2 regions of the Alitiscatomonas aceti genome follow, and region 1 is predicted to be linked to the other one. Evidence: predicted binding sites of a transcription regulator. Region 1 holds the regulator's gene; the other holds the start of a gene.
What was found. Region 1 encodes HrcA, which represses chaperone genes, less so after heat shock. Its sites were predicted from a motif close to TGTTAGCACTCNNNNNNNNNGAGTGCTAACA; they were not measured.
Positions count from the first base shown of each region.

Region 2: OCV69_RS10460 (Hsp20/alpha crystallin family protein) is a predicted target of HrcA. The motif match lies at 12,349-12,379, and genes of this name have one in related genera.

Region 1 covers NZ_JAOQJF010000021.1:43,220-57,992, forward strand. Annotated here, with positions in the region: gene prmA (50S ribosomal protein L11 methyltransferase) at 1-657, opposite strand, end outside; gene OCV69_RS10830 (sulfite exporter TauE/SafE family protein) at 784-1,542, opposite strand; gene OCV69_RS10835 (HD domain-containing protein) at 1,738-2,235, opposite strand; gene OCV69_RS10840 (phospholipase D family protein) at 2,361-3,767, shown strand; gene OCV69_RS10845 (4Fe-4S dicluster domain-containing protein) at 4,006-5,529, opposite strand; gene OCV69_RS10850 (hypothetical protein) at 5,931-6,413, shown strand; gene OCV69_RS10855 (DUF4097 family beta strand repeat-containing protein) at 6,499-7,905, opposite strand; gene OCV69_RS10860 (PadR family transcriptional regulator) at 7,902-8,246, opposite strand; gene OCV69_RS10865 (hypothetical protein) at 8,895-9,605, shown strand; gene dnaJ (molecular chaperone DnaJ) at 9,652-10,791, opposite strand; gene dnaK (molecular chaperone DnaK) at 10,893-12,761, opposite strand; gene grpE (nucleotide exchange factor GrpE) at 12,807-13,439, opposite strand; gene hrcA (heat-inducible transcriptional repressor HrcA) at 13,465-14,502, opposite strand; partial or broken gene OCV69_RS10890 (hypothetical protein) at 14,612-14,773, opposite strand, start outside.
Region 2 covers NZ_JAOQJF010000020.1:14,992-29,764, forward strand. Annotated here, with positions in the region: gene rfbH (lipopolysaccharide biosynthesis protein RfbH) at 1-247, shown strand, start outside; gene OCV69_RS10395 (LicD family protein) at 256-1,092, shown strand; gene OCV69_RS10400 (glycosyltransferase family 2 protein) at 1,085-2,047, shown strand; gene OCV69_RS10405 (hypothetical protein) at 2,192-2,842, shown strand; gene OCV69_RS10410 (gamma-glutamyl-gamma-aminobutyrate hydrolase family protein) at 2,899-3,603, opposite strand; gene OCV69_RS10415 (zinc dependent phospholipase C family protein) at 3,625-4,605, opposite strand; gene OCV69_RS10420 (alanine/glycine:cation symporter family protein) at 4,751-6,121, shown strand; gene OCV69_RS10425 (SIMPL domain-containing protein) at 6,553-7,332, shown strand; gene OCV69_RS10430 (peptidylprolyl isomerase) at 7,433-7,951, shown strand; gene OCV69_RS10435 (GNAT family N-acetyltransferase) at 7,968-8,672, shown strand; gene ispE (4-(cytidine 5'-diphospho)-2-C-methyl-D-erythritol kinase) at 8,786-9,682, shown strand; gene OCV69_RS10445 (GntR family transcriptional regulator) at 9,696-10,412, shown strand; gene OCV69_RS10450 (hypothetical protein) at 10,369-10,569, shown strand; gene OCV69_RS10455 (aldo/keto reductase) at 10,605-11,642, shown strand; gene OCV69_RS10460 (Hsp20/alpha crystallin family protein) at 11,753-12,202, opposite strand; gene OCV69_RS10465 (TrmH family RNA methyltransferase) at 12,496-13,323, shown strand; gene OCV69_RS10470 (NUDIX hydrolase) at 13,345-13,932, shown strand; gene OCV69_RS10475 (SDR family NAD(P)-dependent oxidoreductase) at 14,052-14,773, shown strand, end outside.

The DNA of each region.
Region 1 (14,773 bases):
CCCGTTGGCCTCCAGGTTTTCATGGACGGCGGTAATGGCGTTCTCGTCCAGATCCGTTCCGAATACAGAACCAGCTCCCAGCTTTAAGGCCGTAATACCGAGAATGCCGCTGCCGGTGCCCAGATCCAGGATCCGCACACCCGGCTTCACATATTTTTCCAGCTGGCGGATGCAGAGCTGGGTGGTCTCATGCTTTCCGGTCCCAAAGGCCGTTCCCGGGTCGATCTGGATCAGAAGCTTGTCCTTGTGCTCCTCAGGGATCTCCTCCCAGGTGGGCTTTATAAGGATGTGATCCACAGTAAACGGCTTGAAATACTGCTTCCAGTTGTTGATCCAGTCCTTGTCCTCGGTCTCAGAGGCTGTGATGGTCCCCTCACCGATCTCCACGTACTGGCGCAGTTCAGAAAGCCCCTCATCCACTTCTTTTAAGATGGCCTCCGCGTCGTCATCGTCGTCCAGATAAAAGCTCACTCTGGCTGTACCGTCGTCCGGCGGCAGCTCCGGCAGGATGTCGATGAACATTCCCTTGGTCTCGCTCTCGGTCAGAGGCACGTTGTCCTCGATCTCAATGCCCTGGATCCCGATCTCATCAAACAGACTGCTGATATAGTCCACCGCCTCTGTGGTGGTCTTCAGCGTAAATTTTTTCCACTTCATATTTTTTTCCTCCGGTCTCAGAACGGCTCCTTTTAAGAACCGCTAAAAAGTCACATGATATCATATCACAGATCGTCCCCGAATACAAGAGAGCAAACGGCCTGCCGCCGGGACAGGGAACGGCCGTCACCCCGCCAGGATCTTCACAAACAGCAGAGCCAGCACGCCCATGACCACAGGCCTTACGATCTTCTGCCCGTTGTTGACCACGAGCCCCGCTCCAAAGTAGCTGCCTGCCATGCAGAAAAGGGCCGCTGCGATCCCCAGGGCATAATCCACCTTTCCGCCGACAAAAAACGTCCCCAGGGCCCCGATATCTGCGCTCAGGTTGACCACCTTGGAGATCCCGGCCGCATCTCTGGTCCCCAGCTTCAAAAGGCCAGTGAATACGAGGATCAAGAAGGTCCCTGTCCCCGGACCGTAAAAGCCGTCGTATCCGCCGATCAGAAAGGAGACAGCCAGGCCTGTAAAAAACATACGGCGGAATCCGTCCGGATCCTCGGACCGGTCCGGAGCCTCCCCGCCGCCCAGTTCTTTATTCTTCAGCACATAAAAGGCCACCACCGGAAGCACCACCACCATCAGCGAGCGGATCAGCTTTTCATCGGTCTTAAGGGCCAGGCTGGCTCCTCCCACAGCTCCCAGGGCCGCAGAAGCCGCCCAGGGAAGGGCCAGCTTAAAACGGATATAGCCGCTCTTGGCAAATCTTAAGGCTGCAACGATGGATCCCGGAAAGGCGCTCAGCTTTGAAGTTCCCAGGATCACATGGACGGGAACCCCGGCCAGCATATACGCCGGGAATGAGATCAATCCCCCGCCTCCGGCAATGGAGTCTACAAATCCCGCCAGAAATACCAGCGGGCATACGATCAGAAACTGTTCCATACCTGTCTCCTTCTGTTATTTTTACCCATATTATAGCATGGCCTCCGACATTTTTCATGATAATTTAATAATTTATTCCTTGAATACCCAGATGCGGTATGATATAGTACTCAGAAATAGGGGAAAAAAATGGCCGCCACTATTTTTAGTGACGGCCGTTCTCTTTGTACCGCGGTATCCTGAGTTCTGGAACGATCAGCTGTTGGCGGCGACCACCACCCGGCGGCCCCGCTCCAGGGCAATATAGATATGGCAGTATTCCATGGATGCACAGATCTTGTCGGCCATGGTAATGATCCACGCCTCCCGGTTCTTTGGCACCGGCCCCAGAGGGAACATATGGGAAAGGATCGCGCTTTTCTCGCGCTCGCTGATCCCAAAGACCTCCTGGCTGTTCTTAGCCGCGACTCTGGGATGGTAAAATGCCTGGAAGCCGCCTGTGGGAGGCTTTTCCCTGAAATCATAAAGGCAGAAATCGTGAAGCAGTCCGGCCCTGGCGGCCATTCTTGCATCGCACCCCAGCTTTCTGGCTATATGCCAGGATATATAGGATACATTGATGCTGTGCATCAGTCTGGATGTACTCTGGTGATGGGAAAACGCTCCCAGCTGCATAAATTCCCGCTTTTCCAGGATATCCTTTACTTCCTTTATGTACCCGGGTTCGATCTGTCCGTTAAATGTAAGCTCCATCGGCTGTCACTCGCTTTCTGTAAAGAATGATGGATATTTCCCCTACACTTTTATTATGATAAAGTACCGTGAAAATTTCAAGGCCTTTTCTTTAATTTTTTCTTTCATTTTGAGGTGAATTGCTTATGATCAGGATTTTAAAATTCTTTGGCGTCTCATTTCTGTTCCTGCTGCTCCTTTACATCCTCCTGCTGACCCTGCCCTATGTGGCCCATAAAAAGGTCCCCCAGGAGATCCTGGACCGGATCCGTTCCGCAAAATATTACTCAGAGCTTCCCGGCGCTGAGCGGGCCGCCTACATAGACGACAACACCGACGCCCTCCTCTACCGTCTGAACCTCATTGACCAGGCCGAAAAGGAGATCATCTTCTCCACCTTCGATTTTAACGTGGATGAAGCCGGCAAGGACATCATGGCATCTCTCCTTTCCGCAGCAGAACGCGGAGTCCGGATCCGGATGCTGGTGGACGGATTCAGCGGCATGCTGGATGTGAACAACAGCCCATGGTTCGAGGCCATGGCTTCCCATGAAAATATCGAGCTGAAGATCTATAATCCCATCCATTTTTATGCACCGTGGAAAATGCAGGCCAGACTCCATGACAAATATCTGATCATCGACGACCAGATGTATCTTTTAGGCGGCAGGAATACCTTTAACCTGTTCCTGGGAGACTATACGCCGGTGAAAAACATCGACCGGGAGCTGTTCATCTATGAGACCGTCGGGGACCCGGAGGCCTCCATCCATCAGTTAAAGCAGTATTTCCAGTCCGTCTGGGAGCTGCCCGATGCGAAGCTGTATACGAAAATGGGCGACTGGGAAAAATCCCAGGAATGCATCCAGTGGCTCACCGCCCACGCTGACGCCCTGAAGTCCTCTTATCCGTCCGCCTATGAGCCCTGGGATTATGAAGCCCTCACCATGGAGACCAACCGGATCACCCTCCTTCACAACCCCATCAATGCCTCCAATAAGGAGCCCTGGATGTGGGAAACCGTCTGCCACCTCATGGGGACCGGAAAGGAGATCACGGTCTACACGCCCTACATCATCTGCGGAAAGGAAATGTACGCAGACCTTACGGCCCTGTGTAAGAAAACAGACCTAGTGGAGATCATCACCAACGATGTGGCCAGCGGCGCCAATCCCTGGGGCTGCACCGACTATCTGAACCAGAAAAAGAAGATCTGGGCCACCGGCGTCCGTGTCTACGAATATCTGGGAGAACATTCCAGCCATTCCAAGGCCGTCCTCATCGACGACCGCATGAGCATCGTCGGCTCCTATAATATGGATATGCGGAGCACCTACCAGGATACAGAGCTGATGCTGGCTGTGGATTCCCCGGAATTAAACGCCGTCATCCGCAAAGAAGCGGAGGTCAACAAGACGTACAGCCGGTACATGACGCCGGAGGGGACGTACATCAACGGCGAAAACTATGTGCCCCGGGAAATGAGTGCAGGTAAAAAACTCTTTTACGGCGTGCTCCGGGTCCTGATCATGCCCTTCCGGAGATTCCTGTAAAAGAACGTGCTGAAAACATGTCCTCCCTGATGCGCATTTCCGGGACCAGCCCATAAAGAAGCCCGATTGCGGGCTTCTCCGCCTGCGGCGGGCCGCTTCTGCGGCATAATTCCCTTCCGCCGCATGGCGATCCCCGCGGAACGTTTTTATGTCATAGGACGCACTTTCCTATGACATAAAAAAACGCTTAAGCAGATACCATTTCTCTGCTTAAGCGTTTTTCGTTTTTACATGGATCCTATTCCACCAGCTTCTCCAGCTCCTTCACATATTCCGTTCCGTCGGAGGTCTTGTGGCCCGCCTTGGAGGCGTAAAGCCCCACGGCAGCCTGGGATTTTTTAATGGGCTGCATGGTCCCGGCCCCGGCCACGCAGCCGCCGGGACAGGCCATTCCCTCCAGAAGATACCCGTTATATTTTCCAGCCTTGGCCATGGCCAGGAGCTTTCTGCATTCCTTAAGGCCCTCGGCGTTGGCTACCTTGATCTCCTTATCGGGATACCGTTCCTTGATCACATTGACCACCGATTTTGCCACGCCTCCGGCCACGGCAAAATTGCGGCCGTCTGCGGAAGCGTCGTTGACGCCGTCGGGATCCTCCTCCATGTTCTCAATATCCACATGGCGGGCATCAAAGATCCCTGCCATCTCCTCAAAGGTCAGCACGAAATCCACCTCGCTGCGGACGCTGCGGCGCATGGCCTCCAGCTTTTTGGCCGCACACGGTCCGATGAATACCACCTTTGCCTTCTCATGCTGCTTTTTAATGAGTCTGGCAGTCAGGGTCATGGGCGTTAAGGCCATGGAAACGCAGTCTGCGTATTCCGGGAACAGCTTCTTTGCCATCACAGACCAGGCCGGGCAGCAGGAGGTTGCCATAAAGGGGATATGCTCCGGCACCTCTTTTATAAAGTCCTCGGCCTCCTGGACCGCGCAGAGGTCTGCCCCGATGGCAACCTCGAATACATCGGCAAAGCCCAGCTGCTTCATGGCCGCCCGCAGCTTTCCGGGCGTCACCTTGGGGCCGAACTGTCCCACAAAGGCAGGAGCCACAGCGGCGTATACCCGCTCTCCTGTCTGGATGGCGCGGATCACCTGGAAGATCTGGGACTTGTCCGCAATGGCTCCAAAGGGACAGTTCACCAGGCACATGCCGCAGGAAACGCATTTGTCATAGTCGATATCTGCTTTTCCGTTCTCGTCTGAGTGGATGGCGTCCATGCCGCAGGCCGCCGCACAGGGACGCTCCTGGATAATGATGGCGTTGTAGGAGCACACCTTTGCACACTGGCCGCATTTAATGCACTTCTCCGGATCGATCCTGGATTTCCCGTTGGTCCGGTCCAGGCTCACCGCATCCTTGGGGCAAACCTCCACACAAGGGTGGGCCAGGCAGCCCTGGCAGCCGTCGGTCACCATGACCCTTTTTTCTGCACACGCATTGCAGGCAAATTTGATCACATTGATCAGCGGCGGCGTATAATACGTTTCCGGCCGGTCTGCCGCCTCGATCCCATCGGACACAGGGGCCGGGTCTCCCGCCCCGCGGTAGGGAAGTCCCATGGCCAGGCGCAGCCGTTCTCCTACGATGGCTCTTTCTAAAAACACGTCATTGCGGAAGTTTCCAACCTCCCCGGGGATGATCTTATATGGAAGCTCCTCGATCCTTTTGTCAATGGGCCACTCGGTATGGTAGGCCATACGGGCCGCCTCGCGGAAGATCCTGTGGCGGATCTCCTGGATCCTGGTCTCAACACCTCTCATCGAATTATTCCTCCTGTGATTTTTTGCAGTCGTCTCTGTTTTGTGAAAAAGATAACATATCCCAGCTGTAACTTCAAGTTTTTAATCGCATACAATCCGCTTTTTCTTTTCCAGAAGCCCCGGTTCCTTCCATTTATGATTTTGCCCCATTTCTGCCGCAGGACTGCCGCAGCCTGCACCTTTTCTATTGCAGATGGACCTGGTAATATATTCCTATCCGGAGCAGTCCTGCGGGAAAGAAGCCCGCCTGTGGGCTTTTCCGTCTGCGGCGGGCCGTTTCTGCATTAAACTTCTCTTCCGCCGCGTGGCGGTCCCTGCAAAACATTTTTTTGTTACGGGATGTGCTTTCCTATGGAATAAAAGCTCCGGTCCCACACTGAAAAGAAAGGATATGATGCACAATGAAAAAATGTATGAAGCTGGCGGTCACGACCGTTGTTATGGGATGCCTTCTGTCCTTCCCGGCCTTTGCGGCAGAAACAAGGGCGGAATATAAAGAGGCCGTAACTCCCATCCGGGAGGAATTAAAGGCCCTGGAGGAGGAGATGGACGCTGTCCGCACCGAAAATAAGGCCCTGTCGGCCCGTTTCAGCGAGATCCGGCAGATCCGTAAGGAGACCGGGGAGCTGATTGTTTCCAAAGATACCTGGAAAAAAGCCCGGGAACTGAAGGCCAGGATCCGTGAGGTCCGTTCTTCCATGGACAGTCTCTCCATAAAATCCCTGCGGACCCAGGCCAGGGCCGCTGTAAAGGAAAAAGATTTTGACGCAGCCTTAAAGGCCATGGGCGAAGCCATGGAACAGAAGCAGGACCGCCTGGATTCTCTCAAAGAGATCAACGCCATCTGGAAGCAGATCGATGATCTGCTGGAAGCTGAAGAATAATTTTTTCCATTAAAAAGGAGCTGCAAAACGGAGGAAGTGATCCGCAGATCCCCCGTTTGCAGCTCTCTGGCTATTTTTCATCCTTCTATTTTCCTGTATAACATTCCATATCTCCCGATGTGGTGGTGAACTGGATCCTGGAAAGGTTCTTTCCGCTTTCCCTGCCGTTTCCTCTGTCCACGATCCCACTGGCACCCATTTTCTCCCATTCCAGCTGCCCGTCAAAATCTGTCTCCAGACCGCCGCTGACCCACTGGGCCTCGAACTTAAACCGGGGATCCTCTGCTTTTTCCACAAGGATCTCTCCAGACACGCTTTCCATGGAAATATCTCCCAGGGCCTCTCCGATCGTCATCTTCCCGGATACGGTGGAAAGCTCTGCGCCTGCCGCTGCCTTCTCAATGCTCAGATCCCCGGATACACTCTCTCCCTCCACTGCTCCTCTGATCGTTCCTCCATCCAGATCGCCGGATACTGTGGCGACCTCCAGGCTCTCTCCCTCAAATCTCGGAATCCGTATGTTTCCCGATACCGTATTGATCTCCAGCTCTCCCCGGAAATCCTCTGGGATCTGGATCCTGGCGGAAACCGGGAGCCTTTTCTTTTCCTCGTCTTCAAACCTCAGTCCTGTCAGTCCTAAGACGATCGTTCCCTTTGATCCATCTGGATCATCGTTGACGATCTCCACCCGGCCTCCGCCAGAAGACACCCTGGTCTGATGGATCTCTTCCCACGGGACCACGTACTCCTCCTCCAGAAGGATCTCCTCGGAATCTGTCACCTCCACGTTCAGATCGATCAGTATATAGGAGATCTGGATGTCCTCTGCCTCGTCCATAGGGATCTGACGTTTAAGGATCCCGCCATCGCCGAGCTTTGTCCATCTCCATCCATCGGGAGTATCTCCAGGGTCAGCTCCTGCGCCAGAACCAGTCTCCTCCGTACCCGGCTTTTCTGTTCCAGGACCGCTCTCTCCTATTTCTGGCTGTCCTACACCGGGGCCAGCCTCTCCTATCCCCGGTTCCTCCATGCCAGGGCCAGTCTCTCCCGTCTCCTTCCGGTCTTCAAAATGATTTTCCCCGTCCAGACGTCCCGATGCCTCAAGGGTCTCTTCTCCTCCTTTATGGCCCCTGTCCACCCTGGCTGCCACCATACCGGTGCCCAGAAGAAACAGCAGGCCTCCAAGGGCAGCTCCCAGAACCAGGATCTTCACCGTATGGTCTTTTTTCTTTTCTGGTCTTTCTCCCGCCATTACAGGCTCTCCCTTTCCGCCGCCGTTTTCCTTGTTTTCCTCTTCAAAAAGCGAGCGGATGTCGCCCATGGCATTGATGGTACAGTCGAAGGCGTCCTGCTCCCCGTACCCCTCTGCCCGCAGATCATCGTACCTTTCCTCCATATTTCCAATGATCTCTTCCTTTAAATCCACCACATTTCTGGTTTTCGGGATATCCCTTACCATATCTTCCACATATTTTCTCAGTTTTTCTTTCATGCTGTGCCCTCCCCGTCATCGTCCAGCAGCCGGTCGATCAGCTCCTTTGCCTCCTCCCAGTCCCTCCGGTTGGAAGCGTAGGTTTCTCTCCCTTTTTCTGTGATCGAGTAATATCTTCGCCTGGCTCCAGTGGTCTCGTCTCCCCAATACGTCCGGATACAGCCCGCCTGCTCCAGCCGTTTAAACGCTGAATACAGGGTCGCTTCTTTCAGCTCGTACCTCCGGTCCGTCCGGGCCAGGATCTCCTTGTTGATCTTGTAGCCATAGCTGTCCTGCTTCAGCAGCAGGGACAGGATGATCGTTTCTGTGTGTCCCCGTAAAATATCCGATGTGATCGACACGCTCCCACCACCTTTCCTTAGTTTCATTATGCAATATAATACCTCGTCTGTCAATGTATATTTGATTATTTAGTATTATGTTTGCCGCAGATATCCAGCCGCCCTGCGCCTCCCGCGCCCGTTCCAGGCTCCCGCCCCATGTTTCCTTTCAGATCACCGCCGTCTGCGAAAACCGGGATCCTTCCGGTCCCATATTCCCCCCTCCCCTATTTTTGAAAATATTGGGCAAAAATGTACGTTTTTTCCCACAGTGCCCAAAAATCTCACGGAAATCCTGGGATTTTCACCGGATTTCACTGGATTTCTCCTATGGATTGGGCATATTTCTCTTTTTTCTCTGTATATACCCAAAAATCTCCGAAATTTTGGGCATAGCAGAAAAAAGTCCCTGTCTATGCCCAAAAAGGGGCTTACACTTCTGCCTGTTCCCGTTTATAATGATCGGACAGGGCTTCTCCGCCTGCGGCGGGCCGCTTCTGCGGACAAATTTCCTTCCGCTGTATAGCGATCCCCGCGGAGCGTTTTTTATGTCATAGGATGCACTTTCCTATGACATTAGCCGCGAAGGCCTGGATATGCTCTGTACCAAACGCCATATAGATCCGGCCAGGAGCCGGAAGACTTTTGCAAAAGCAGGGAGGCCTTTCCATGAACTTTGATGAGCTGTTTACAAAATGGAAATCCGAATATTCGTTTAACGCTTTTATCCGGGACGGGATTGTTGATCCCGCTCACTATGACAGGCCGCACATTTTATTTATTCTCCGCGATATGAACTGCCGGCACGAGCGGGACCTGTGTGCGGATCTCCGCAGAGATGGAAGCGGATGGAGAACATGGAACAACATCGGCAGATGGACAAAAGCACTGCTGGACGGTGACGGGGAGTATCCGTGGGATATGTCCTCCCCCAGCCGCGCGGCACAGCTAAGGCGCGTTGCTGTTATGAATCTGAAGAAGGAGGGCGGCGGCAGCCGCGCCTCTGGAAGCCAGCTTCTGGATGCGGTGCAGATGCAGCATGGAAAGATCCTGGAAGAGATCTGTTTGTGTGATCCAGGCATGATCATCTGCTGCGGTCTGGCCAGTTCCGGGATCAAAGGAAATGCTGCCCTGCTTAAAGATCATGTATTGCCAGTTTCAACGGAATGGGCATCCTTCCGGTCCAGGACCTTTGACCGGGACTGGCAGTATTATTTTACTGAGATCAATAAAAAACAGATCCCTGTCATCAGCTTCTGCCATCCACAGGTCACAAATCTCAATGGCAGCAGAGGGCATGAAAAGCTATTTATTCCATTATTCCAGGATATGCTCTATATAAAAGAACTTTTTTTGAAAAACACTGCGGGAAGCGAATAAAAAAGCTGCTGCAAAAATTTTGCAGCAGCTCCCGGATCATCCTGTTTTATTTTCCAAAAAGTCCCCGCTTCTTCTTTCCGCCTTCCGGCGCAATGCCGTTCATGGCGTCGTCGAAGCGCCGCAGGGCCTCCTTCTGCTCTTCATTGAGCTTTTCAGGCACTGTGATCACCAGGGTCACAAAATGATCTCCACGGATATTCTTATTCCTTAAGGACGGAACGCCCTTTCCTCTGAGCCGTACCTTGGTATCGGTCTGGGTGCCAGGCTTTACCTCATACTCCACTTCCCCGTCCACGGTCTTGATACGGATCGGGCCGCCCAGTGCCGCTGTTACAAAGGAAATGGGCACGGTGGAGAAGATGGTGGTTTCCTGCCGTTTGAAGATCGGGTGCTTGGATACAGTCACCTCCACCAGAAGGTCTCCCCGGTCACCGCCGTTGATCCCCGGCTCTCCCTTTCCGGCGATCCGGATGCTCTGTCCGTTGTCGATACCTGCCGGGATCGTCACCTGGATCTTCTTTCTGCTGGAAATATATCCGCTGCCATAGCAGTCCGGGCATTTCTCCTTTATGATCTTGCCGGATCCCTGACAATCCGGACATGTCTGCACGTTCTGTACCTGTCCAAAGAAGGACTGCTGGGTATAAACGATCTTTCCTTTCCCGTTACACTTGGGGCAGGTCACCGGAGAGGTTCCCGGCTTTGCACCCGTTCCATGGCATTTGGGGCATTCATCCTTCAGGTTTAATTCAATCTCCTTCTGACAGCCAAATACCGCCTCCTCGAAGGTGATCCGGACACCGGTCCTTAAATTCGCTCCGCGCATGGGCCCGTTGCTGCGCCCCCTGCTCCTGCCGCCGCCGAAGAAATCGCCGAAAATATCGCCGAAAATATCGCCCATGTCTGCGCCGCTGAAATCAAAGCCTCCAAAGCCTCCGGCCCCGCCGGCGCCTCCGTCAAAGGCCGCATGGCCAAACTGGTCGTACTGTCTTCTTTTTTCCGGATCGCTGAGCACGCTGTATGCCTCGGAAGCCTCCTTGAACTTAGCCTCCGCCTCTTTATCTCCCGGATTGGCATCGGGATGGTACTTCTTCGCCAGAACTCTGTATGCCTTCTTTAACGCCGCATCATCTGCATCTTTCGGCACGCCAAGGACTTCATAATAATCTCTCTTGCTCTCTGCCATTTCAAGTCTTACCTTTCAAACTCTATATAGTGGGAAAGGGGTTAGGCGGAATGCCGCCTAATCCCCATACCTTCGATTTATACGCTTCGCAGCTTTTATTATTAGACTTCCTTGTAATCTCCGTCTACCACATCATCGCCGTAGCCTGCCTGGCCTGCGTCCTGGGGTCCTGCCTGGGAACCTGCTCCCTGGGCTCCGCCAGCCGCCTGGGCCTGCTCATAAACCTTTGTGAAGAGCTGCTGTGCGCTCTGCATCAGTTTTTCTTTTGCGGCCTTGATGTCTTCCACCTGGGCGTCTGTCATCTGATCGATGGGCGCACGGTTTACAGCCTCTTTCAGTGTATTTAAGTCTGCCTCAACGGCTGCCTTATCGTTGGCATCGATCTTATCGCCTACCTCTTCCAGGGCCTTTTCGGTCTGGAATACCATGGAATCTGCATCGTTCCTTGTGTCGATGGCCTCTTTCTTCTTCTTATCCTGGGCCTCGAACTCGGCTGCCTCCTTCACGGCCTTCTCAATATCTGCGTCAGACATGTTGGAGCCGGAGGTAATGGTGATGTGCTGCTCTTTGCCTGTTCCCTTATCCATAGCGGATACGTTTACGATGCCGTTGGCGTCGATATCAAAGGTAACCTCGATCTGCGGAACGCCTCTTCTGGCCGGAAGGATGCCGTCCAGACGGAACTGGCCCAGAGTCTTATTGTCTCTTGCAAACTGTCTCTCACCCTGTACCACATGGATATCAACGGCAGTCTGGTTATCGGCTGCAGTGGAGAAGATCTGGCTCTTCTTGGTGGGGATCGTGGTGTTTCTCTCGATCAGCTTTGTGGCAACGCCGCCCATGGTCTCGATGGACAGGGAAAGCGGTGTTACATCCAGAAGGAGGATATCGCCTGCGCCTGCATCGCCGCCTAATTTACCGCCCTGGATCGCTGCTCCGATGGCAACGCACTCATCCGGGTTCAGGGTCTTGCTGGGCTCTTTGCCTGTCAGCTGTTTTACCTTCTCCTGTGCGGCTAACATACGGGTGGAGCCACCTACCAGGAGGACCTTGGAAAGCTCAGATGCAGAAAGTCCGGCATCCTTCAGGGCATTCTGTACCGGGATCGCAGTTCTCTCCACCAGATCGCTGGTCAGCTCGTCAAATTTCGCTCTTGTCAGGTTCATATCCAGATGCTTCGGTCCCTCTGCGTTGGCTGTGATGAACGGAAGGTTGATGTTGGTGGTGGTGGCTGTGGACAGCTCCTTCTTTGCCTTCTCAGCAGCCTCTTTTAATCTCTGGAGAGCCATCTTGTCGCCGGACAGGTCGATGCCCTCTGCCTTCTTGAACTCGTCGATCATCCACTGGGTCACACGGTTGTCGAAGTCATCGCCGCCGAGACGGGTATCGCCGTTGGTAGCCAGAACCTCGATGACGCCGTCACCGATCTCAATGATGGAAACATCGAAGGTACCGCCGCCTAAGTCATATACCATGATCTTCTGCTCTTTTTCATTATCAAGGCCATAAGCCAGGGCTGCGGCTGTGGGCTCGTTGATGATACGCTTTACTTCCAGGCCTGCGATCTTACCTGCATCCTTGGTAGCCTGACGCTGAGCATCGTTAAAGTAAGCCGGAACGGTAATAACTGCCTCTGTCACCTTCTCGCCCAGATAGCTTTCTGCGTCTGCTTTCAGCTTCTGGAGGATCATTGCGGAGATCTCCTGGGGAGTATATTTCTTTCCGTCGATGTCTACCTTATAATCTGTACCCATGTGTCTCTTAATGGAGGAGATGGTGCGGTCTGCGTTGGTCACGGCCTGACGTTTTGCCGGCTCACCTACCAGTCTTTCTCCATTTTTTGTAAATGCCACGATGGACGGTGTGGTCCTGATTCCTTCTGTATTGGCGATAACGGTCGGTTTACCGCCTTCCATAACTGCTACACAGCTGTTTGTTGTACCTAAGTCAATACCAATAATCTTGCTCATAGTGATTTCCTCCTGAATTTATAAACAATGATAAATTACTTCCAGTTAGTTGGCAACCTGCACCATGCTGTGGCGTACCACAGTATCCCGGTACATATATCCCTTTAACAGCTCCGATGCCACCACGTTCTCTCCCAGGGATTCGTCGTCCACATGCATCACTGCATTATGGAAATTGGGATCAAACGGCTTGCCCACAGCTTCGATGGGCTTTACGCCCATGTCGTCCAGGGTCTTCATAAGCTGCTTATATATTTTCTCCATTCCTTCGGCAAAGGGCGTTTCCTTCGCATCCTCGGGAACGGTGGCAAGGCCTCGCTCAAAATTATCCACCACAGGAAGGATCTTCTCGATCACATCCCTGGCTCCGATCTCATACATAGCGGACTTTTCTTTATCCGTCCGCTTCCTGTAATTGTCAAACTCTGCCATGGACCGCTTTAACTGATCTGTCAGCTCCTCGATCTGGCTATCTCTCGGGTCCTTCTTCTTTCCAAAAAGCCCCTTTTTCTCTTTCTTTTCTTCTTTTCCATTTTCCGGAGCAGCTTCTCCGTCTGCGCTGGCCCCTGCCGGCCCAGCCGCGTTTTCAGCTGTGTTTTCAGCTCCCGCTCCGTTTTCGGGAATATTTTCTGCTTCTGCCTCTCCTGGAGCTTTCTTTTCCAGTTCCTTCTCTTCCACTTGACTCGACACCTTTCATTTCTATTTACTGCTGCTTATTAAATGTTTCATTCAGCTGGGTCACCAGAGTCCTTAGGGTCCCGACGACCTTTTCATAGTCCATCCTCTTGGGTCCGATGATCCCGATGGTTCCCCTAAGGCCGTCTCCCAGCACATAGTTGGCAGTGACCACGCTGCAGTCCTTCATGGTCTTCACCGGCGTTTCATCTCCGATATAAACCTGGATCTGGGAATCCGATGCCGACGGCGCCTGGCTTTCATCAAACAGTCCCTTTAAAAGTTCCTTTTGCTCCAGGGTACTGATCAGCTTGCTGGCATTTTCCGTATCGGAGAGCTCCGGATACTTGAAAATATTTGTAGCTCCGCTGGTATAAATCTGAAGATCCTCCGCCTGGGAGCCAATGGCCTCAGAGACCTCGTTGAGGACAAATTCCACCACCTGTCTGTGGATCCCCGCCTGCTCCTTGAGCCTTGCGATCACTCCCAGGTTGATCTCCTGGATCGTAAGCCCGTTGAGACTGTTGTTCAAAAGGATATTTAAGTTTAATATCTCTTCATTGGAAAGCTCTTCATCCAAAGTCACAAAGGAATTCCGGATGATATTTCCTTCCACCACCACCACGATCAGAAGCTTGTTGGCCTCTACTCTCGAAAGCTGGATGAACTTCAGCTTCGTCTGGTGGTAATTGGGACCGCTGACCATGGTCGCATAGTTGGTATTGCTGGCCAGGATCTGGGCCATCTGCTTCAGTAAAAGCTCCACCCGGTCCACCCGCTGGATCATCATGTCCTGCATGGCGTTTACCTGGCTGTCCTTTTCCTGGATGATCTGGTCCACATAGAACCGGTATCCCTTATCAGAGGGGATCCGTCCTGCCGATGTATGGGGCTGGATAATGTATCCCAGCTCCTCCAGATCCGACATCTCGTTCCTTATGGTAGCGGAGCTCAACTTAAGACCAGAATATTTGGAGATCGTTCTGGAGCCCACCGGCTCTCCTGTCTCTAAATACGTCTGGATTATGGCTTTCAAAATCTTCTCTTTTCTTTCGTCCAGCTCCACATTTTCACCCTCTTTTTGTTTTATTAGCACTCTTTATCTATGAGTGCTAACATTTACAGTTGTTACTATATTACTTAAGTCCCCGTTTGTCAAGATATTTTTTCATTTTTCATTGCATTGATGCATTTTTATCATTTCTTCCGATGCGGGAGCCGGAACGGAGAAACCTTCTAATGAAAGGATCTGAAACAGCTGTTTCGGCAGAAACCTCCGGAAGATCCGGCAGGACAAACGCATGAGTAAATAAATTGTGAACAAATCCCCTTTTTCT
Region 2 (14,773 bases), on a different contig from region 1:
GAACCGGGTGGTCCAGTATGTGGAGGACCATGGTGTCCAGACCCGGATGCTGTTTGCCGGTAATCTCACAAAGCATCCGTGCTTCGATGAGATGCGGGCAGAGAAAAAGGGCTACCGGATCGTGGGAGAATTAAAGAACACGGACCGGATCATGGCGGATACCTTCTGGGTGGGCGTATATCCGGGCATGACCGACGAAAAGATCGACTATATGGCAAAAGTGATCAAAGAGGGACTTGAGCAGTGAGCGAAGAGATGAAATATGACCTTTCGGGGGTCCATGCGGTCAATTTAAAGCTTTTAAAGGAGATCGACCGGATCTGCCGGAAATATAAGATCAAATATGCCCTGGACTCGGGGACGCTTCTGGGGGCCATCCGCCACGGCGGCTTTATCCCCTGGGACGACGATGTGGACGTGGTCTTTACCAGGGCCAATTATGAAATGTTCAAAAAGGTGGCGCGGCGGGAGCTGCCGGAGGGCATGTCCTTTGTGGAGCCTGACGAATATCACGGCGGGAAGGCCTTTTATGATTTTGTTTCCCGGGTGACCTATGATAAAAGCCAGAAATTTGAGGATTCCGGGAAGATGGCGTTTTATGACGATAAGATCACCCGCCTCAATGTGGATCTTTTTATCCTGGACCCGCTTCCGGATAAGGCCATTCCCAAAAAGATCACCAAGCTCCTGCACTGTGTGGTCTATGGGCTGGCCCTGGGACACCGGTGGAAGATCGAGCTTTCCGATTATAAGGGGATCATGAAGCTGTTTGTGGCCGTGCTGTCCGCCGTGGGAAGGCTGATCCCGTTCCCGGTGATCTATAAGCTATGGAAGGCCCTATGCGCCAAGGATAAGAATAAAAATACCGGCCTCTACTTTTACACCAACTACGCTCCGGATTATTTCTATGTGGAGATGAAAAAGGAGTGGGACGATACGGTGGAAGAGATCTCCTTTGAGGATACGAAGCTCTTTATCCCCACAGGCTGGGAGCATCAGCTTACCCAGGTATATGGGGATTATATGAAGCTGCCTCCAAAGGAAAAGCAGGTGCCGGAGCATTCAGACATGGAGATAAAGATTTATGGTTAAACTGCTTTCCGTTGTGGTGTCCGTGTATAATGAGGAACTGGCCCTTCGGGAGTTTTACCAGGAGACGGGGGCCGTATTAAAGGCCCTGCCGTCCTCCTGGGATTACGAGCTTCTATTCGTAAACGATGGCAGCGCCGACCGGTCCCTGGAGATCCTCCGGGAGCTGGCCCGCCGGGATGACCGGGTGAGGGTGGTGGAGTTTTCCAGGAATTTCGGCCATGAGGCTGCCATGATCGCTGGCATCGACTATGCCCGGGGAGACGGCATCGTCTGCATGGATGCAGACCTCCAGCATCCGCCGGAGTGCCTTTTGGAGATCGTGGAAAAATTTGACCAGGGCTATGAAGTCATCAGCATGGTCCGCATGAAGAATAAAACCGCCGGCCTGGTGAAAAATATTACCTCCGCCGCCTTTTATAAGCTGATCAACCATTTATCCGACGTGAAGTTTGAACCCAACGCCTCGGATTTTTTTGCTGTCAGCAAAGCCGCGGCCGACGTTCTGCGGAACAATTACCGGGAGAAGGTGCGTTTCTTAAGGGGCTACGTCCAGAGCGTGGGATTTAACAGGACCACGATCCAGTACGAGGCCAGACCACGGTTCGCAGGAGAGAGCAAGTACAGCTTAAGGAGCCTGTTCCGGTTTTCCATCAACACGATCCTGTGCTTTTCCGACATGCCCTTAAAGCTGGGGATCTATTCCGGCTGCGCGGTGGCGGTCTTCGGCCTTCTGATGATGGCCTATACCATCTGGACCTGGGCCAAATATGGAACACCCAGCGGCTATGCTACAATCGTGGTGCTGATGTCCTTTATGTTCGCCATGCTGTTTGTGATCGTGGGGATCATTGGGGAGTATATTGCGATCCTGTTTTCCGAGCTGAAGGACCGCCCGATCTACATCGTAAAGAGCACAGAAAACATGGAATCAGAAGAGAAAGTTACGAAATCCTAAATAATTTATGATATTTTGAAAAAAGGGCTACAAAAACCCAGAGGAATCGTATATAATACGTGAGTATGTAAAAAGGTCTGCCAAAGCCTGCTTTCCAATGATTTTGGCGGATCGGTGGAACTGAAATGACAGGAGGAGATCATAATGAAATTATTAAAGAGAATGGCTGTACTGGGCCTGGCAGTCCTGGCCCTCAGTGCATGTACAAAGAGCAGCGAGGAATCTGAGACTGTGACAGGAAACGAGGTGGATCCGGCAAAGCAGTCCGCCATGGATGAGGTGGACGAGACGCTGGCCCGTGAGGATAATATTTTGGTAGAGGATGAGACAGAGCCCAAATCCTTATATGAGTGGGATCAGGTAAAAGATGAGACAGACACCCTGTTCGCTGATGCAGATCTGTATCCCCAGACCGTGAAGATGGAGTTTGCAGCGGATGAGGCTTCCATGACCATCGACTTAAGCTGGGTATTAAAGAATGGAACGTCTGAGGAAGAGGCAGAAGAGTATGCGGCTATGATGGTGAAGCAGTTCAATGATATCGTTGCCGTTCAGAGCACAGAGCTGGAGAATTCCTCTGATTCCTCCTTCGGTACTCTCTGGAACCAGTTCGCACTGAATGTGAAGGTGGGCACAGAGGACGGAAAGTGGCTTGTGGATAAGAGCTACAAGGCAGGCGGAAAGATCGACCTGGCAATGCCAGAGGCAGAGAGCCAGGATGGTCCCGAGGATGTGGCAGAGGACGTTCCGAAGAAGGAAGTAAAGGAGCCCAAGGCCACAAAAGAGGCGAAATAAGAAAGAAGAAGAAAAGAATGGGAGCAGAGATAGATCTGCTCCCGTTTTTTTGTCCCTTATTTTCTGCACTGATCCATAAAGTACTGGAAGATGGGCAGGGAATCCACACAGTTTTCCGGGTTGGTGACCGGACCGGTCATACGCTCCGGATGCCACTGGACGGCCCAGATGGGAAGGCTTACGTGCTCCACAGCTTCTACGATGGAATGGCCGTTGGCATCGGACCAGGCCACAGCCGTCAGATCCTTTCCCAGGTCCTTTAAAGCCTGGTGGTGGTAGCTGTTGATCTCCAGGGATTCCCCGAAGAGACGGCCCAGGATGGAGTCCTTTTTTAAGGTCACCGGATGGCATACGCCCTTGGCGTGCTCGCCGCCCAGTTCATCAGGGATATCCTGGTACAGGGTGCCTCCAAAATAGGCGTTCAGCACCTGGACGCCGCGGCAGATGCCGAAGATGGGCTTTTTCCGGTCCACAAAGGCCTTGATGAGCTTCCATTCCAGATCATCCCTTAAGGGATCCGTAATAACAAAATCGTATTTCAGCTCTTCGCCGTAAAGGGCAGGGGCCACGTCTTTTCCGCCGGAAAGCAGAAGACCATCTGCCAGATCGGCATATTCCTCCGCGCAGTCATTGTTTACGGCTAAGAGAGGGATGCCGCCTACACGGCGGATATTATCTGCATAATTCTGGTTCAGGGACCAGGCCGGAGTTCCGTTGGCGGCGGCGCTGGTGCCGCCGGAAAGTACGATCACTGGATTCATAAGATCCTCCTTTTTTGTGATTTATCCAACATCGAGCCCGCTGTGGTAGGAATAGTTCCCCAGCTCAGAAAGGAACATTTCAAAGCTCTGGTCCTTGAGCGGGATCTCGCTTGTCAGCATGGAGTTGAACTGATAGTACATAAGGTTGCATTTCTGAAGGGTCTGACGATACAGGTCCAGGAAGGAGGCGGAAGAGGCCAGGGTCTTGTTCCAGGGATTGGTCCATACCTCATGGTCCAGGTTCAGGGTCTTCCGGACGCCTTTGGGCGTATCGTCGGTCACCAGCTTTTTGGAGGCGATGGGATGCTTTAAAAACATGGACTCAAAAAACTGGATCGTATTCCGCTTGCGGCCTGCCGGATCAGAAAGAAGGCGGCCGCCGAAGCGGATGGCATAAACGGAGCGGGTGACCATTCCCTCCGTGACCTGAAAGATATTGCGTTCTGTGATGGGATAGTAGGTTTCGTTGATACAGCGGCTGAGGAACCGGGACAGGAACTGGATCTCCTGGCCGTTTAAGCAGATGGTAGCCGCCTGGTTGAACTCAGATGGCTTTTTGTGCTTGAACTTCCGTAAAAGCAGCGTATCGATATCATTTTCCAGTTCCGCGTGAAGGCCATGGAACCGGGAGCCTTTTCCGTCGGTCTCATACTGGATGCGTCCGTAAACATAGGGATGGCAGATGGAGTCGGCGGCATAGTGGCAGAGGAAGCCGGCCATATAGGAAATGGCCTGTTCCCGCTGCTGCTTGGAACTGATGGCGGCGATCTCGTTGAGACAGTTCCGGAAGAAACGGTTCACATGGTATTCGTGCATATGGGAACCGACGTTCCGGTAGTCCCGGTGGCGCAGGATCGGGATATTATAAAAGAAGATATCCGGGCCCTGGAGCCCGATCTGGTAGAGCCAGCGGTATTTGGAGATCACATGCTTTAAATAATTGTTCGGCAGATCGTTATAGGCCTTTACGCCGAACAGGTAATGGGTCGTAAATCCTGGCAAATCGACCAGCTCCTTTATATTGGTTTCTGTACTGGTTTCCGGAAGGCGTCGGAAATCCTGCCTCCGGCATCATACCATCAGTATATCATATCTTACGGTAAATTGGAATAAAACATAATGAGAAAAGTCGCAGCAGGAGGTTGGAATGATCCATTGGATCCATACGATGGTCTGGGGGCCGGGGATGCTGGTTTTATTCCTGGCTGTGGGGATCCTTTATACGATCCGGTTAAGAGGTTTTGTGTTTTGGGGTTTCCCCCGGTGGTGGAAAAATACGGCCGGGAGCCTGTGGAAAACTCCGGAAAAGACAGGGACCAATGAGGAAAACATGCAGGGCGGGGATGCGGTCGGGGGAATGTCGCCGTTCCAGTCGGCGTGTACGGCCCTGGCAGCTACCATCGGTACAGGGAACATAGCCGGGGTGGCCACGGCCCTTTTATCAGGAGGGCCGGGGGCCATATTCTGGATGTGGGTATCTGCCTTTCTGGGCATGGCCACGGCCTATGGTGAAACGGTGCTGGGGATCTGTTACCGGAAGAGGGACCGGAGCGGAGGCTGGGTGGCCGGCCCCATGCTCTATATGGAACGGGGCCTTGGCTGCCGGTGGGCCGGGCTTCTTTACGCCGGGCTCTGCGCGGCGGCCTCCTTTGGTATGGGCAGCATGGTCCAGGCCAATGCCATTTCTGAGACCCTTGAGTTCTCTTTTTCCATGCCGCCGGTCCTCATCGGGGGCCTTCTGGTGCTTTTAAGCGGAAGGATCATGGCCGGGGGAGCCGGGGCCATAGCGGGAGCCGCGGAAAAGATGGTCCCAGTGTCGGCAGGGATCTATATGGCGGCTTCGGCGGCGGTGCTGTTTTTGTTCCGGGAAAATATTCCCTCTGCCTTTGGGATGATCTTCCAGGATGCGTTTTCGTTCCGGAGTGCCGCCGGAGGCGCGGTGGGGCTCCTGGCCAGCAAAAGCGTCCAGTACGGGATCGCCCGGGGCGTTTTTTCCAACGAGGCGGGACTGGGAAGCCTGGCGGTCCTCAACGGGGCAGCAGAAGGCGATCCAGGCGTCCAGGGTCAGTGGGCGATCTTTGAGGTGTTCTTTGACACGGTCGTGAGCTGCACCCTGACGGCGGTGGTGATCCTCTGTGCCATGGGCGGAGAGCTTCCGGCCTTTTCCGGAAACGGGGCAGAGCTGACCGGGATCTGCTTTTCCAGGGGCCTGGGGAACCTGGGCGGATATACAGTGTCCATGTGCGTGGCCCTGTTTGCCTTTGCCACCATCATCGCCTGGTATTATATGGGGCGGCAGGCGGCCTCGTACCTGGGGGAGGCGGTCGGAAAAGATCTGGTCCGGATCTATACGGCCGGATATCTGGCCGCCGTATTCTTTGGAAGCCTTGGCCCCATGGAGCTGGTCTGGGAGGTTTCGGATGTGCTCAACGGATGTATGGCGGTGCCGAACCTGGCGGCGCTGGTGCTGTTATCCGGGAAGGTGGGCTCTCCGGGGCGGGCCGGGAAGGAGCTCTGACTGCCGTCTGGCGGTATGGAAGGGATCCGGCAGGAGAAGAGGGCTCCGGCGGGCCGGAGCAGAAAGAAAAAGACATGAAAAAAGCACCCCGCCAGGTGCTTTTTTCAACAAAATGATTATTTGAAAAAGGGAGGAGAGCTGATATTTTCTATCAGCCCGAGTATTATGAAAAAAATCTTATAAGCAGCATCGCATCGGATGTTTATCTGTTTATGGTTATATGATATCCTGTAAAGATGAAGAAATCATGTGTATTGTGTAAAAGAATTTTGAAAAGAATTTGAACATTTTATGAACGGTAGCGGATAATTAAAACTTCATTCAAAAAAACGTAAGAGAAAAGTCCCGGGGATGAAAGGTTTTTCTGGTAAAATAGGGCTGTAAAGAGGAGAGACTGCATTTCTGTTTTATCAGAAAAGGAGGAAGCTGTTATGAAAAAAAGAGTTGCCCTGATCGCGGCGGGCTGTATTGCGGCGGGAAGCGTCCTGCTTTCGGGCTGCGCCACGGAGGTGAAGGCCACAGTTCCGGATGTGATCCAGGTGCAGAACCTGGAGGAAGATAGGAAGATCTCCTTAAGCACGTCGGAAACGGTAAAGGTAGCGCCGGACATGGCCCGGATCGTCTATGGGATCGCCACGGAGGATGCGGACGCAGAAAAATGCCAGCAGGCCAATGCGGAAAAGCTCAACGGGCTTCTGGAATATTTAAAGGGCCAGGGAGTGGCAGAAACATCCATTGCCACCTCGGACTTTTCCCTGAACCCCATGTATGACTGGAGCGGGAATACGAGAAAGCTGGTGGGCTATGAGATGCGGACCCAGGTGGAGGTATCGGGTGTGGCCCTGGACCAGGTTGGGAGCCTGCTGAGCCAGGGAGTGGCGGCCGGAGCCAATGAGATCCAGTCCATTTCCTACTATTCCAGCACCTATGACGAGGCCTACGCCGACGCTCTGGCACGGGCAGTGGAGCTGGCAAAGACCCGGGCATCTGTCCTGGCAGAGGCCAGCGGCCAGGAGCTGGGATACGTTATAAACATTGAGGAATACGGAGACCGCCAGGAGGGTCGGTATGTGACCTCCAATATGTCCATGAAGAGCGCGCCGGGGGCCGGAGCCGCAGAAGAGGCGGTCGTGGATATGGGCGTCATGCCGGGCGAGATGGAGGTGACAGCCAGCATCCGCATCGAGTTTGCCCTGCTTCCAAAGCAATAAAGGTATGGACATCCGGCAGTGTGTCCTGTATAATATCAGATAGAAATGGGGGATGTCTTCATGGCATCCCCGGTTTTATTACAGGAAAAGGAGATTGTCAATGAAAAATCCAGTAGTTACCATCGAAATGATGAACGGAGACATCATAAAGGCAGAGCTTTACCCGGAGGTGGCTCCCAATACAGTCAACAACTTTTTAAGCCTGGTGAACAAGGGCTTTTATAACGGCTTGATCTTCCACCGGGTCATCAAGGGCTTTATGATCCAGGGCGGCTGCCCCGACGGCAACGGCATGGGCGGCCCGGGCTACTGCATCAAGGGCGAGTTTTCCCACAACGGCTTCCAGAACGATCTGGCCCATACGCCGGGCGTTTTATCCATGGCCAGGGCTATGAACCCTAACTCTGCCGGTTCCCAGTTCTTCATCATGCATGAAGCGGCTCCGTACTTAAACGGAGAGTATGCGGCTTTCGGCCAGGTGATCGAGGGAATGGACGTGGTCAATACGATCGCCGAGGTCCGCACCGATTACAGCGACCGTCCCATGAAGGAGCAGAAGATCAAATCCATTACGGCTGAAACCTTTGGGGAAACGTATCCGGAACCGGAAAAATGCTGATCCGGGAGTAATATTTATGAGGGAGATCCGATATGCAGCAGTGAACGGGAAAGAGATCCCGGTTCTGATCTCCGATGAAAACGAGGCTCTTCTGGCCGCCAGGGCGGCTGGAGGAGCCATTGTTGGATTATGGAGCGGCGAGGGACGGGGAACGGCGGCTCCCTATGCGGTGGAAGCGCTTTCGGACGTGACGGAGGAATTTCTGGAGCGGGCTGCAAGACGCCATCTGGGACTTCCCTGGAGGATCTGCGAGACCAGGCGGCTTCTGGTGCGGGAGATGACCGGCGATGATTTTGACGAGGTGTGGGCCAACCAGGTGGGCCGCGGCTTCGGCTCTGTGGAGGAGCTGGAGGCGTATACGAAGCACCAGTATACATTTTATGAGTTCGGCTTCTGGGCCCTGGTGGAAAAGGAGACCGGGGATCTGATCGGTGTGGCGGGGCTTAAGGTGCCGGAGGAGGACGGGAAGGAAGAACAGGAACTGGTGAAGCTGGAGCTTTTTAACGGCCGGGAGAACGCCGGGGACGGAGAGGTGGTCCTGGAGATGGGCTACCATATTTTTCCCGCATACCGCCGCCGGGGCTATGGACTGGAAAGCTGTGCCGGGATCCTGGAATATGGCCGCCGGGAGCTGGAGGCGGACCGGTTCCTGGTGCGGATCCGGAAGGAAAACGTCCCCTCCCTGGCCCTGGCAGAAAAGCTGGGCTTCCGGGAAAAATAAGCCGTTGGGCCAGATATAAATTTTATATGGAAAGCTCTTGTCAAATAAGGGCTTTATCCGGTATACTGATTATTGTATACAAGAAACAGAAAAAATACAAGCGGGTGATGGAAATGCTGGATCGTTTGGAATTAAAGGCCTATGGAAAGATCAATCTGGGTCTGGATGTGGTGAGAAAACGGGAGGACGGTTATCATGAGGTGCGGATGATCATGCAGACCGTACACCTCCATGACCGGATCGTGATGGAGAAGACAAAGGAACCAGGGATCCGCACGGAAACGAACCTTCCCTATGTGCCGGACGGAGAGGGAAACCTGGCCTGGAGGGCCGCAAAGCTTTTAATGGATGAATTCGGCCTGTCAGAGGGCGTGGATATAAAGATCCGGAAATGCATTCCCGTGGCCGCCGGTATGGCGGGAGGGAGCACCGACGCGGCGGCGGTCCTGGTGGGCATGAACCGGCTGTTCGGCCTGGGCCTTGGGAAAAAAGAACTGATGCGGCGGGGAGTGAAGCTGGGAGCGGATATCCCCTACTGTATCCTCAGAGGAACCGCCCTGTCGGAGGGGATCGGGGAGATCCTTACGGAGCTTCCACCGGCTCCCCAGTGCCATGTGGTGCTGGCAAAGCCCCAGATCTCAGTGTCCACAAAGGCGGTGTATGAAAAGCTGCGGGTGGATGCCCTGGGACCGGAGGCCCACCCGGATATCGACGGCATGGCGGCGGCCATCCGGGCAGGCAGCCTGGACGGCGTTACAGCCCGTCTGGGAAATGTGCTGGAAACGGTCACGATCCCGGATCATCCGGAGATCGGCGCCATTAAGCGGATCATGCTGGAGCATGGGGCGGAGGGGGCGCTCATGAGCGGCAGCGGCCCCACGGTATTTGGGATCTTTAAGGACAGGGAAGAGGCAGACGCGGTCTGCGGGATCCTCAGAGAGACAGACAACGGACGGTTGACCCGACAGGTCTATTTGACCAGATTTTTTAACAAAAAACCAGCCAGATAGAAGGAGAAGGCCAATGACGAACAACTTTGATGTGAAGATGGATGAATATCTGCCCCTGCGGGATGTGGTGTTCAAGACGCTGCGCCAGGCGATCCTAAAGGGAGAGCTGGAGCCGGGAGAGCGGCTCATGGAGATCCAGCTGGCGGAGCGCTTAGGCGTCAGCAGGACTCCGATCCGGGAGGCGATCCGGAAGCTGGAGCTGGAGGGCCTGGTCCTTATGATCCCCCGGAAGGGAGCCGAGGTGGCCAGGATCTCTGAAAACAATCTGCGGGACGTGCTTGAGGTGCGCCGGACCCTGGAGGAGCTGGCGGTGGACCTGGCCTGCCAGAGGATGACGGAGGACGAGCTGGAGGAGCTGAAAAAAACACAGGAATTGTTTGCCCAGGCCATCCGGGAGGGAGACGCCATGCGGATCGCCCAGACCGATGAAAGATATCATGAGATCATTTACGGCAGTACAAAAAATGAAAAGCTGGTGCAGATCTTAAACAACCTGCGGGAGCAGATGTACCGCTACCGCCTGGAATATATCAAGGATGAGGACAAGCGGCATATTCTCCTGGTGGAGCATGACCAGATCTTAAAGGCCCTGAGCCTGCGCCATGTCCACGAGGCGAAGATCGCGATCCGGGAGCATATTGATAATCAGGAGATCACCATCCTGAAGAACCTGAAGGAGCAGGAAAATGACGTTCAAAGAAAAGTATCTGGCCGGAGAAATCCGGTTTGAGGAGATCGACGATTACATTGAGATATGGAACAACAGCGACGACGAGCGGACGCTGGCACAGTTTCTGGGGCTTAGCGCAGACGAAGAAGACGTCTGGATCGACGACAGCGACGAGGCCTTAAAGGCCATGCTGGACCAGGAGCGCTGCCAGTCTTAGTCCGCAGGCAAAGGAAAAGAAAGGGGTATGGGAAAATGAAGACAGTAACACTGGGAAGAACAGGGATCACAGTCAGCAAGAACGGGTTCGGTGCGCTGCCGATCCAGAGGATCACAAGGGATGAGGCCGCAAAGCTCTTAAGAAAGGCATATGACGGCGGCATCACGCTGTTTGATACAGCCAGGGCTTACTCTGACAGTGAGGAGAAGATCGGCTATGCCATGAGTGATATCCGGAACCACATCTACATCACCACCAAGACCGCAGCCCAGAACGCAGAGGAATTCTGGAAGGACCTGGAGACCAGCCTGACGCTCCTTAAAACGGATCATGTGGACGTGTACCAGTTCCATAACCCGTCCTTCTGCCCGAAGCCGGGGGATGAAAGCGGCCTTTATGAGGCGGCCTTAAAGGCCAGGGAGCAGGGAAAGATCCGCTTCATCGGCATCACCAACCACCGGCTGGCTGTGGCTCATGAGGCCATTGACAGCGGCCTTTATGATACCCTCCAGTTCCCGTTCTGCTATCTGTGCAGCGAAAAGGATGTGGAGCTGGTGGAGGACTGTAAGAAGAACAACATCGGCTTCATCGCCATGAAGGCCCTGTCCGGCGGACTGATCATCAACTCTGCCGCCGCCTACGCCTTTGAGGACCAGTACGACAACGTGCTTCCCATCTGGGGCGTCCAGAGGGAGAATGAACTGGATGAATTTTTAAGCTATATGGAACATCCGCCGGTGATGAACGACGAGATCCGGGCTCTCATCGAGGCGGACAGAAAACAGCTGTACGGAAGCTTCTGCCGGGGCTGCGGCTACTGTATGCCGTGTCCGGTGGGGATCGAGATCAATAACTGCGCCCGGATGTCCCTGCTGCTGCGCCGTTCTCCGTCCGAAGGCCATCTGTCCCCCGAGGGCCAGGCAAAGATGATGAAGATCAAGGACTGCCTCCACTGTAACCAGTGCATGAGTAAATGTCCTTACGGCCTCAACACGCCGGAGCTTTTACAGAGGAACCTGAAGGACTATGAGGAGGTCCTGGCCGGGAAGGTCATGACTCCCACCAACTTCTAAACAGGCAGAGGGCCGGGAAAACCGCTGGGAACAGCCTTTTCCGGCTCCTGGTCATATAGAAAGAGGGCCACTGCCAGTCTGCAGCGGCCCTCTGGGCTTTCCGACCTTCATCATCCTTCAATGGCGATGTAATTGGGTGTTTCCACCTTCTTCTGCTCCTCCTCTTTGGGAACAGACAGGGAAAGGATCCCGTTTTCAAATCTGGCTGTTATATCCTCCTGCTTTACGTTCTCGCCCACATAAAAGCTCCGGCTCATGGCTCCGGCGTACCGTTCACGGCGGATATAGCGGCCTTCCTTATCCTTTTCGTCCTTATCCAGGCCCTTGGAGGCGCTTATGGTCAGACAGCCGTCCTTTAACTCAGCATGGATTTCATCCTTCTTAAAGCCCGGAAGATCAATGTCGATCACATACCGGCCATCCGCTTCTTTAATATCGGTCTTCATGACTCTGGAGGCGTTCTTTCCGTACAGCGGACTGCGTTTTCCAAAGAATTCATCGTTAAAGGAATCCATCATTTCATCAAATAAGTTTTCACCAAAGATGCTGGGCATCAGCATAAATCATTCCTCCATTCTATATGTCAATTTACTGCTGGTCACAAATAAGTTTCTGGAACCGGAGGCGGCAGGAACCAGGCCGGACGTTTGAAGTCCTTTTTCTGTTTTGCCCTCCTCTTTTGTTCTATCTGTAATATAGCACACATTATTAGCACTGTCAAGAGTCGAGTGCTAATTATTTTGTGAAAAAAGTATGAAGTCAGCTGACCATGACGGCCCGTGATCCTTCAGGCATTTGACATCCCGCTTCCGGGACCGTATAATATTTCCATAAGAAAAGAGGAGGACCGATTATGCCAGATATAAGAGAGATCACAGATCTGTCGGCTCCGGAGCTGGACATTTATGCCAGGCTCTCTGAGGGCCAGCTGCTTCACTATTACGAACCGGATACGGGCCTTTTTATTGCTGAAAGCCCCAAGGTCATCAGCCGGGCCCTGGATGCCGGATATGAGCCGGTGTCCCTTTTAATGGAGCCGGAGCATGTGGAGGGAGAAGCCAGAGAGGTGGTCTCCCGGTGCGGCGGTATCCCCGTCTATACGGCAGAGGCCAGGATCCTTACGGAGCTTACGGGCTTTCAGCTGACCAGGGGTGTCCTCTGCGCCATGCGGCGGCGGAGGCTGCCGGATGCGGCTTCCCTCTGCGCTGGGGCCAGACGGGTGGCGGTCCTGGAAAACGTCATGAATCCCACCAATGTGGGGGCCATTTTCCGGTCTGCGGCCGCCCTGGGCATGGACGCGGTGCTCCTGACGCCGGGATGCAGCGATCCTCTGTACCGGCGGGCCGCACGGGTCAGCATGGGCACAGTGTTCCAGGTGCCCTGGACTTTTTTTGACCGGCAGCAGTGTCCGTGGCCGGAGAGGGGGATGGAGGTCTTAAGGGAGCTGGGGTTTAAGACGGCCGCCATGGCCTTAAAAAAAGATTCGGTGAGCATCGGCGATCCGGCCCTCCTGGCAGAGGAGCGGCTGGCGGTGGTGCTGGGGACCGAGGGAGACGGTCTGGCGGCGGAGACCATTGCAGACTGCGACTATACGGTGATGATCCCCATGGCCCACGGGGTGGATTCTCTCAATGTGGCGGCGGCGTCAGCCGTGGCCTTCTGGGAGCTGGGGAAAAGATAAGGAGGTGGGGCGATGACCGAAATGGAGCTGAGAGAGGAGATCCGTCGTTATGAGCCCTTCAATGAACAGGAACGGGAGGATAAGAAGGAGATCCTGCGGCAGATGGAACAGGCAGACCATATCCTGACCAGGGACAACCGGAACGCCCATATCACGGTCTCTGCATGGATCATGGACAGGGACCGGAAAAAGGTCCTGATGGCATACCACAATCTTTACCAGTCGTGGGCATGGCTTGGGGGCCATGCAGACGGGGACGCCGATCTGAAGGCGGTGGCGCTGAAGGAGATCCGGGAGGAAAGCGGGCTGGAATCCGTCCGGTTCGTGACAGAGGATATTTTCTCCCTGGAGATCCTTACGGTTGACGGCCACGAAAAACGGGGAAGCTACGTGCCGTCGCATCTGCATCTGAACGTGACCTATCTGCTGGAGGCGGACCCAGAGCTTCCGCTGCGGATCAAGGAGGACGAAAACAGTGAGATCGGGTGGATCGGTGTGGAGGAAATCCAAAGAAGATCCACGGAAAAATGGTTTGTGGAACGGATCTACTCCAAATTATGCAAGAAGGCCCAGAGCCTGAGGAATGGAAAGCTGGCGATTCCGGAATGAACGATTAAGAGGGAACGCCTGGAAAAATTTCAGCTTTGTGACAAGATCACGGAAAATTTCCGGAAAAACGGTTATGATAAGAACATAAAGAAAAACATCAACCCAGGGAGGGCGGATATATGAGATTAAAGGATAAGGTTGCTATCATAACCGGCGGAAGCCGCGGGATCGGCTTTGCCACAGCAGAAAGATTTTTACAGGAGGGCGCCAAGGTCATTATCACAGCCAGCTCCGAGGAGAATGCGAAGAAAAGCGCAGCCCGCTTAAAGGAGCTATATCCGGATTCCGTGGTGGACGGGATCAGTCCCAACCTTTCCAGCCTGGAATCGGTACGGAAGGAATTTAAGAAGGTAACAGAAAAATACGGCTGCGTGGATATCCTGGTGAACAATGCAGGAGTCTCCGAAAGCACGCCCTTTACGGAATACACGGAAGAGACATACGACCGTGTCATGGATCTGAACGTGAAGGGGATCTTCACAGCCACCCGGGCGGCCAGCGAATGTATGATCGCCAAGGGAAGCGGAGTGATCCTTTCCACCTCGTCCATGGTCAGTATTTCCGGCCAGGCCAGCGGCCTGGCATACCCCACCTCCAAGTTTGCCGTCAACGGACTTACCGTATCCCTGGCCCGGGAGCTGGGCCCCAGGGGGATCCGCGTCAACGCGGTGGCTCCGGGGATCACGGAGACGGATATGATGAAGGCGGTGCCAAAAGAGGTGATGGATCCGCTGGTGCGGCAGATCCCCCTGCGCCGTCTGGGCAAGCCCGAGGACATTGCCAACGCCTTTGTGTTCCTGGCTTCAGAGGAAGCGTCCTACATCACAGGCGTGGTCTTAAG